2 regions of the Pseudomonas sp. PSKL.D1 genome follow, and region 2 is predicted to be linked to the other one. Evidence: riboswitches for the same ligand, from Rfam matches in the RefSeq annotation. Region 2 holds a riboswitch; the other holds the start of a gene.
What was found. A riboswitch is a leader RNA that binds a small molecule or an ion and turns the genes downstream of it on or off. The one in region 2 is predicted to bind thiamine pyrophosphate.

Region 1 (3,977 bases), 2.3 Mb from region 2:
CCGCTCCCACAGGAGATCGCATACCCCTGCAGGTGCCGCCCCGGGCTTTTTACACCTTGTGGTACAGCTGGCTGCCTTCCTGGCGGAACCGCTCGGCCTGCTCCCGCATGCCTTCTTCAACAGAAACATCCACCGCGTCGATGCGCAGATTGGCCGCGTATTCACGCACTTCCTGGGTAATTTTCATCGAGCAGAACTTCGGCCCGCACATCGAGCAGAAGTGCGCCACCTTGGCCGATTCCTTCGGCAGGGTTTCATCGTGGAAGGCGCGTGCAGTGTCCGGGTCCAGGCCCAGGTTGAACTGGTCTTCCCAGCGGAACTCGAAACGCGCCTTGGACAAGGCGTTGTCGCGGATTTGCGCGCCTGGGTGGCCTTTGGCAAGGTCCGCCGCATGGGCCGCGATCTTGTAAGTGATGATGCCGGTCTTGACGTCATCCTTGTTCGGCAGGCCCAGGTGTTCCTTGGGCGTGACGTAGCAGAGCATGGCGCACCCGAACCAGCCGATCATTGCCGCACCAATGCCGGAGGTGATGTGGTCGTAACCAGGCGCGATGTCGGTGGTCAGCGGGCCGAGGGTATAGAACGGCGCCTCGTCGCAGCACTCCAGCTGCTTGTCCATGTTCTCTTTGATCAGCTGCATCGGCACGTGGCCCGGGCCTTCGATCATGCACTGCACGTCGTGTTTCCAGGCGATCTTGGTCAGCTCACCCAAGGTTTCCAGCTCACCAAACTGAGCAGCGTCGTTGGCGTCGGCAATCGAGCCCGGGCGCAGGCCGTCGCCCAGCGAGAAGCTGACGTCATAGGCCTTCATGATTTCGCAGATCTCATCGAAGTGCGTGTACAGGAAGTTCTCTTTGTGGTGCGCCAGGCACCATTTGGCCATGATCGAACCGCCGCGGCTGACAATGCCGGTCACACGCTTGGCGGTCAGCGGCACGTAGCGCAGCAGCACGCCCGCATGGATGGTGAAGTAGTCCACGCCTTGTTCGGCCTGTTCGATCAGCGTGTCGCGGAACAGCTCCCAAGTGAGGTCCTCCGCGATGCCGTTCACCTTTTCCAGGGCCTGGTAAATCGGCACGGTACCAATCGGTACCGGCGAGTTGCGGATGATCCACTCGCGGGTTTCATGGATGTGCTTGCCGGTGGACAAGTCCATGACCGTGTCCGAACCCCAGCGGATGCCCCAGGTCAGCTTGGCCACTTCTTCTTCGATGGACGAACCCAGCGCACTGTTGCCGATGTTGCCGTTGATCTTCACCAGGAAGTTGCGGCCGATGATCATCGGCTCCAGCTCGGTATGGTTGATGTTGGCCGGGATGATGGCGCGCCCGCGGGCGATTTCCTCGCGCACGAACTCGGGGGTGATCTCTTTCGGGATGCTGGCACCAAAGCTGTGCCCCGCGTGCTGCTGGTTCAGCAGGCCGGCGGCGCGGGCTTCCTGCAGCTTCATGTTTTCGCGGATGGCGACGTATTCCATCTCGGCGGTAATGATGCCTTGGCGGGCATAGTGCATCTGCGAGACGTTGGCGCCGGCCTTGGCACGGCGCGGGTTACGCACGTGGTTGAAGCGCAGTTTGGCGAGTTCGGCATCGTTCAGGCGCTGCTGGCCGAAGTTGGAGCTCAGGCCGCCCAGGCGTTCGGTATCGCCACGGGCGTCAATCCAGGCAGAGCGCACATCGGCCAGGCCCTTGCGCACGTCGATGATGACGTTGGGGTCGGTGTAAGGGCCGGAAGTGTCATACACCAGCACCGGGGCGTTGGATTCGCCGCCAAAGTCGGTGGGGGTGTCGTGCAGGCTGATTTCGCGCATGGGTACGCGGATGTCCGGGCGCGAGCCTTCGACGTACACCTTGCGCGAACGCGGGAAGGGTTGCACGGACTGCTGGTCGACTTGGGCCGACTCGCTGAGGTTGATCGTTTTTTCTTGTTTGCTCATCACAGGCTCTCCAGACGTCTTCCTTGCGGGCAGAATGTCGGGGTGAACCTGAAAGGCGCGGACGCACCCATTGATGGGTGCAGTGCCGGATACGTGGAGGTGCCTTGGGCTGCGTTGCAGCTGAGACATTCCCGGACCTGGCACAAGAGGCTCCCCGGGAAGGCGAGCAATCTTGTTCCCTACGCAGGCGCTAACCTGATCAGGTTCAACGGGATCCGCAACTTTGCGATCTCAGCCTTTGCATCAAGGCACCCCGACAAGAACGTGCGCAGTCTAAGCTGGAGTGGTCGGCAAAGCCAAGCTTGTAAATCACGGAATGATGAAAGGCGTAACCGGCGATTGTTGCCGGGGGCGCATGGCACTACACTGACCAGCCATTCGATACTCAACAGTTCAGTAATTAAATTTCGTACAAGGATTGCCCTTATGCTGCGCAAACTCTCACTGGCGATTGCCGTGTCTTGTGCGTCCAACGGAGTGGTCTGGGCAGCGGATGTGCCCACAACAGTTAAAACCGACCTGGTTAGCGTTTATCAGGAAGCAGTCGACAACAACGCCGATCTTGCCGCCGCACGCGCCGATTATGGCGCCCGCCGCGAAGTGGTGCCCCAGGCCCGCGCGGGCTTGCTGCCCAACCTTTCGGCCGGCGCCGAAATGATGAACACCCGGACCAAGCTGGACGAGCCGTCCATCACCTCCAACCGCAGCGGCAACGCGTGGAGCGCGACCCTGGCCCAGCCAATCTTCCGCGCTGACCGCTGGTTCCAGTTACAGGCTGCCGAAGCTGTCAACGAACAGGCGGCACTGGAATTGTCGGCTACCGAACAGAACCTGATCCTGCAAACCGCGCAAAACTACTTTGCCGTGCTGCGTGCCCAGGACAACCTGGCTGCGACCAAGGCTGAAGAGGCGGCTTTCAAGCGCCAGCTGGACCAGTCCAATGAGCGCTTCGATGTAGGCCTGTCGGACAAGACCGACGTGCTTCAATCCCAGGCCAGCTACGACACTGCCCGGGCCAACCGGATCATTGCCGAGCGCCAGGTGCAAGACGCCTTCGAGGCATTGGTTACCTTGACCAACCGCGAGTACAGCTCGATCCAGGGCGTGGTCCACACCTTGCCGATTCAGGTACCGACCCCCAACGACGCCAAGGCCTGGGTCGAAACCGCGGGTAAGCAGAACCTCAACCTGCTGGCCACCAACTACGCGGTTTCTGCCGCCGAAGAGACCCTGCGTCAGCGCAAGGCCGGCCATGCGCCAACCCTGGATGCGGTGGCCAAGTACCAGAAGGGTGACAACGACAACCTTGGTTTCACCAACCCTTCGCAGCTAGGTGTGCGTTATAGCGGCGACGTCGAACAGACCAGCGTAGGCCTGCAGTTGAATATTCCGATCTACAGCGGCGGCCTGACTAGCTCGCAAGTGCGCGAGGCCTATCAGCGCCTGAGCCAGAGCGAGCAACAACGCGAAAGCCTGCGCCGCCAGGTGGTGGAAAACACGCGCAACCTGCACCGGGCCGTAAATACCGATGTGGAACAGGTCCAGGCGCGCAAGCAGTCGATCATTTCCAACCAGAGTGCACTGGAGGCCACCGAAATCGGCTACCAAGTCGGTACGCGTAACATCGTCGATGTGTTGGATGCACAGCGCCAGCTTTACACATCGGTGCGTGATTACAACAACAGCCGGTATGACTACATTCTGGACAATTTGAGTTTGAAGCAGGCGGCGGGGACATTGAGCCCGCAGGACCTGGTGGACTTGAAACGGTATTTGAAAGCCGATTACAACCCGGACAAAGACTTCCTGCCGCCGGACCTGGCTGCGGCGGCAGCGAAGAACTTCGAACGCCGACCTTGAGACAATCGCTGGCCTGTGTGGGAGCGGCCTTGCGTCGCGAAAGGGCTGCGAAGCGGCCCCGGCAAGTTCAGCTGCGAAGCTGAAAATCTGGGGCTGCTTCGCAGCCCTTTCGCGACACGAGGCCGCTCCCACACAGTCCGTGCAACACTTTAGTCAGCCGAGCAATTGGTCCAGACCATCC
Region 2 (3,977 bases):
CGCAACCATTACAGCTCGATCGGGCTGGAGATCAACATTCCGCTGTACAGCGGCGGCAGTGTCAGCGCCCTGACCCGGCAGGCCAGTGCCAACAGTTCCAAAGCCCTGGACGAGCTCGATGCCACCCGCCAGGAGGTCATTACGGGCACAACCCGCGAGTTTCGCGGCGTGCAGAGCGGCGCCTTGCGTGTGCGGGCGCTGGAAAAGGCAGTGGCGTCCAACGAGCGCTCGTTGCTGTCGGCTCGCAAGGGGTTCAAGGAAGGCGGCACCAGCACCAATTCCGATGTGCTCAATGCCGAAGAACTGTTGTTCGTGGCGCGGCATGATTTGTTCGAGGCCAAGCTGCGGTATTTGATGTCGCGGCTACGGCTGGCCTCGTCGGTGGGGAGTTTGGGGGATGATGATATCCGGCTGGTCAATGATTACCTGGGGCCGGAGTTGGTGGTGAGCAATTAGAACCTGATAGCGATGAGATGCCTGGATCGAGCGCCGCTTACGCGCCGCATCGCGGATAAATCCGCTCCTACAAAGGAATGCGACTCCCTGTAGGAGCGGATTTATCCGCGATGCGGCGCGTAAGCGGCGCCCGTTTCTTACAAACCTTGCGCCAACCCCATCTGCCAGAAGTCCGCCTCCAGCTTCGACGCCTGCCCAAAAATCCCCGCCAGCTCCACAAAGCGCTGCTCGGTCATGCTACGCGCCGCCAGCACATCCAGGTGCTCACGCGCCGCCGCCGCCACGCCCTGATACGCCGCCCCGGCATACTCGCCAATCCATTCCCGATACGGGTGCCCGCTCAAATCGCCAATCTGCCCCGCCAGCCGGCTGCCGATCTCGGCATAGCCAATCACACAGGGGGCCAGCGCTGCATGCAGCTCCAGCAGGTCACCTGCCGCGCCGCAGTCGAGTACATAACGGGTGTAGGCCACCGTAGCCTGGTGCTCGGGTGCCGCCTCGATATCCGCCTTGCTCAGCCCCCAGCGGGCGCACAGGCGCAGGTGCAGTTCGGTTTCGTCCAGAATCGCCGCCAGCCCCGCCTGGGCCGCGCGGATGTCCGACGGCAGGCGGCTCTTGTAGGCCGCCAGCGCGTAGGCACGGGCGAACTGGATCAGGAACAGGTAATCCTGCACCAGGTACACACGAAAGGCAGCTTCGGGCAAGGTACCCTCGCCCATCTGCCGCACGAATTCATGGTCGACGTAGCTGGCCCACTGCGGCGCGGCGGCGGTTTTCAAACGCTGGAAGATATCCATGCTTACGCCGCCTCGTCGTACACAGCGTCGAAGAAGGCCAGCTCCAGCGCCACAGTGCGGGCAAAGAAGTCGCTGCTCAGCGCGGCCTCTTGCGGCCCCACGCGGTCCAGCTCGCTTTGCAGGAACCCGACGAATTCGCTAAAGGCAGGGTTGTCATGCAAGGTAATCCATTCGGCGTGAACGAAGCTGGCTGGCAGTGGTTTGGGTGCTCGGGTTGCCCAGTCCAGGTACAGGCCTTCGGCGACGTTGAGTACGGCCAGCGCAGCGGCGTAGGAGCGCGTGGCGGCAGCTTCGCGCATGATCGCCTTGAAGCCCGCGGTAGGCACAGTGTCTGCGGGTTCGGTGCGCTGCACGGGGCTGACATCCAGCGCCTCGAAGGCGCGCAGGAAGTAGGTGTTCTCGTCGCTGGAAATCATCCCGGCAAAGCGGCCGAAACGCAGGCGGGCTTCGAAGGTGTCGGCGGTGGCGATGGCTGCGCCGAGCAGGGTCAGGAAGCTGTCGAGAAAGCGGTGATCCTGCACCAGGTAGCGAATCATGACCGGGTCGGCCACGCTGCCATCGCACAGCTCGCGGACAAAACGGTGGCCAACGGCGGCGTCCCAGGTGGCCAGGCTTTGGCGGCGAAGGGTTTCGGTGAAGCGTTCGGTCATGGTTGCGGCCTCGCAGTGGGGGCCGGCAAAAAGGCAGGTTTTTTCATCCCATCCCTTCGCCGGCATGATCCGGATCAGGTTCGAAGGGTCACCGCGCCAGCGGTTTCTCAGCCCGTTGCCGGGCTCCCCTTGGAGGCCTGCAGGTATACCGCAGTTGTTAAGGTTTTGTCACCCACCCACCAGAACTGGGCCACGGTTTTACCCCGCTTGTGGGTGCCATCACCCATTTATTGACACCCCAGTGTTTAGTGCACATCAGGCCGCGCAAGGGTTTGTTTAACAAAGTATTACTGGCCTTGAAGTTGGCACATCCGTTGCTCCAGCCCTTACAAACGAGGCAAAACGCCATTGATGGCCCCCAGCCATTTAGCTGCGAGCGAGGCACAAGGCAATGAAAACCCCTGCCGTGACCCACCCCAACCGCCACGCCTTCCAACTTACCGCCGTTGCCGCGCTGATACTCGGCCTGGGGCAAGGGCCGTTGATGGCGTCGTCGCTGGACGACGTCAGCCAGCCTCCGCCGACAGACCCATCGCACTTCGACGATCAGCCGGCCGACCCCAACCCGGCACTGCTCAACCTGTTCAATCTACCCGAGGCCAATGAAGGCTCGCTGGAGCTGAAGGATGGGGTGTACGGCGACCGCTCGACCAACCGGGTCGACAACGTACTGCCGCCTGCCCTGCAAACCTCACGCAATTACCCTACCAACGGTAAGCCAAGCCCGCTGTTCGGCGCGCAGCCTTTCACCCAGCAGCTGCTGCTGTTCGAAGAATTCGGCCCGGAAAAACTCGACCCCAGCCTGCCGCCGCCCGCGCTGACCTTCCCCGTGCCAACGCTGGGTGCCGCGCCCGCGCAAGACCCGGATGTGGTCGCCCGCAGCAGCCCCAACGGCAATGCCCTGGAAGCCTTCCTCAAGCAACCGGGCCTGTACCCGTTCCCTACCCAGTATTCCAACGTGCTCGACCGCAACCCATGGAAGGCACAGATCGAGATGTTCCTGAACCGCAACGGGGTAGGCTCGCCAGCAGAAGGCCGGCCACCAGGAAAAGGCTGGTCGCACCAGCGCTGGAACGAGTTCTACCCCCAGGCGGCGTTCAAGACCGCGCAGGCCGGGGCGCGCATCAACCAGGGGCTGCGTGACCGCAAGCAGTTGCACAACTATGCCGTGGGCGAGTTCGCCCCGGGCGGGCTGTATTACCAAACCTCGGACATCCCCACCACCCTCGGCACCACCAAAGGCATCGACACCCGCTTTCACCCGAACATGCCCCTGCAAAACCACAAGTCATTGTGGACCTTCGATGGCACCTTCCCGGTCAAGCTGCTGATGGTGCGCTATGGCCAGCCGGTGCTGATGCGCCACTACAACGCCCTGCCTATCGACCCGGCCGCCAACGCGGGCTTTGGCTTGCACACCATTTCCACCCACGAGCACAACGGCCACTCCCCGGCCGAAAGCGATGGCTTTGCCAACGCCTATTTCTTCCCTGGCCAGTATTACGACTACCGCTGGCCCATCCAGCTGGCCGGCTACGACACCATCAACACCCGTGCCGAAGACCCCCGCGCCGCATTCCCCTGCTCGCCCGGCGAAACCCTGTTCGTCAACGATGCCTCCCCCGGCCTCAAAACCTGCCAGAACGGCAGCATCAAGATCCGCGGTGACTGGCGCGAAACCATGAGCACCCACTGGTTCCACGACCACATGATGGATTTCACGGCGCAGAACGTCTACAAAGGCAACGCCGTGATGATGAACTACTACAGCGCGCTGGACCGCGGCAACGAAGCCCTGCAGGACGGCGTCAACCTGCGCTTCCCCAGCGGCGCGGGCATGCCGTGGGGCAACCGCGACTACGACGTCAACCTGGTGATCGCCGACAAGGCCTGGGATCAGAACGGCCAGCTGTGGTTCAACCCGTTCAACACCGACGGTTTCCTGGGCGACCAGATCCTGGTCAACTGGCAATACCAGCCCAAGCTCAAGGTACGGGCACGCAGCTACCGCTTCCGTATCCTCAACGGCTCGGTGTCGCGCTACTTCAAGTTTGCCGTGGTGCGGGAAATCGCG

Region 1: linked by a shared signal. The riboswitch ahead of thiC (phosphomethylpyrimidine synthase ThiC) and the one ahead of PVV54_RS13155 (TenA family protein) in region 2 are both predicted to bind thiamine pyrophosphate.

The regions. Positions count from the first base shown of each region.
Region 1 is NZ_CP118607.1:601,690-605,666, reverse strand. Features, by position in the region: gene thiC (phosphomethylpyrimidine synthase ThiC) at 50-1,936, opposite strand; TPP riboswitch at 2,096-2,202, opposite strand; gene PVV54_RS02505 (TolC family outer membrane protein) at 2,363-3,796, shown strand; gene waaA (lipid IV(A) 3-deoxy-D-manno-octulosonic acid transferase) at 3,950-3,977, opposite strand, start outside.
Region 2 is NZ_CP118607.1:2,945,140-2,949,116, forward strand. Features, by position in the region: gene PVV54_RS13145 (TolC family outer membrane protein) at 1-456, shown strand, start outside; gene tenA (thiaminase II) at 594-1,253, opposite strand; gene PVV54_RS13155 (TenA family protein) at 1,256-1,903, opposite strand; TPP riboswitch at 1,938-2,043, opposite strand; gene PVV54_RS13160 (Ig-like domain-containing protein) at 2,295-3,977, shown strand, end outside.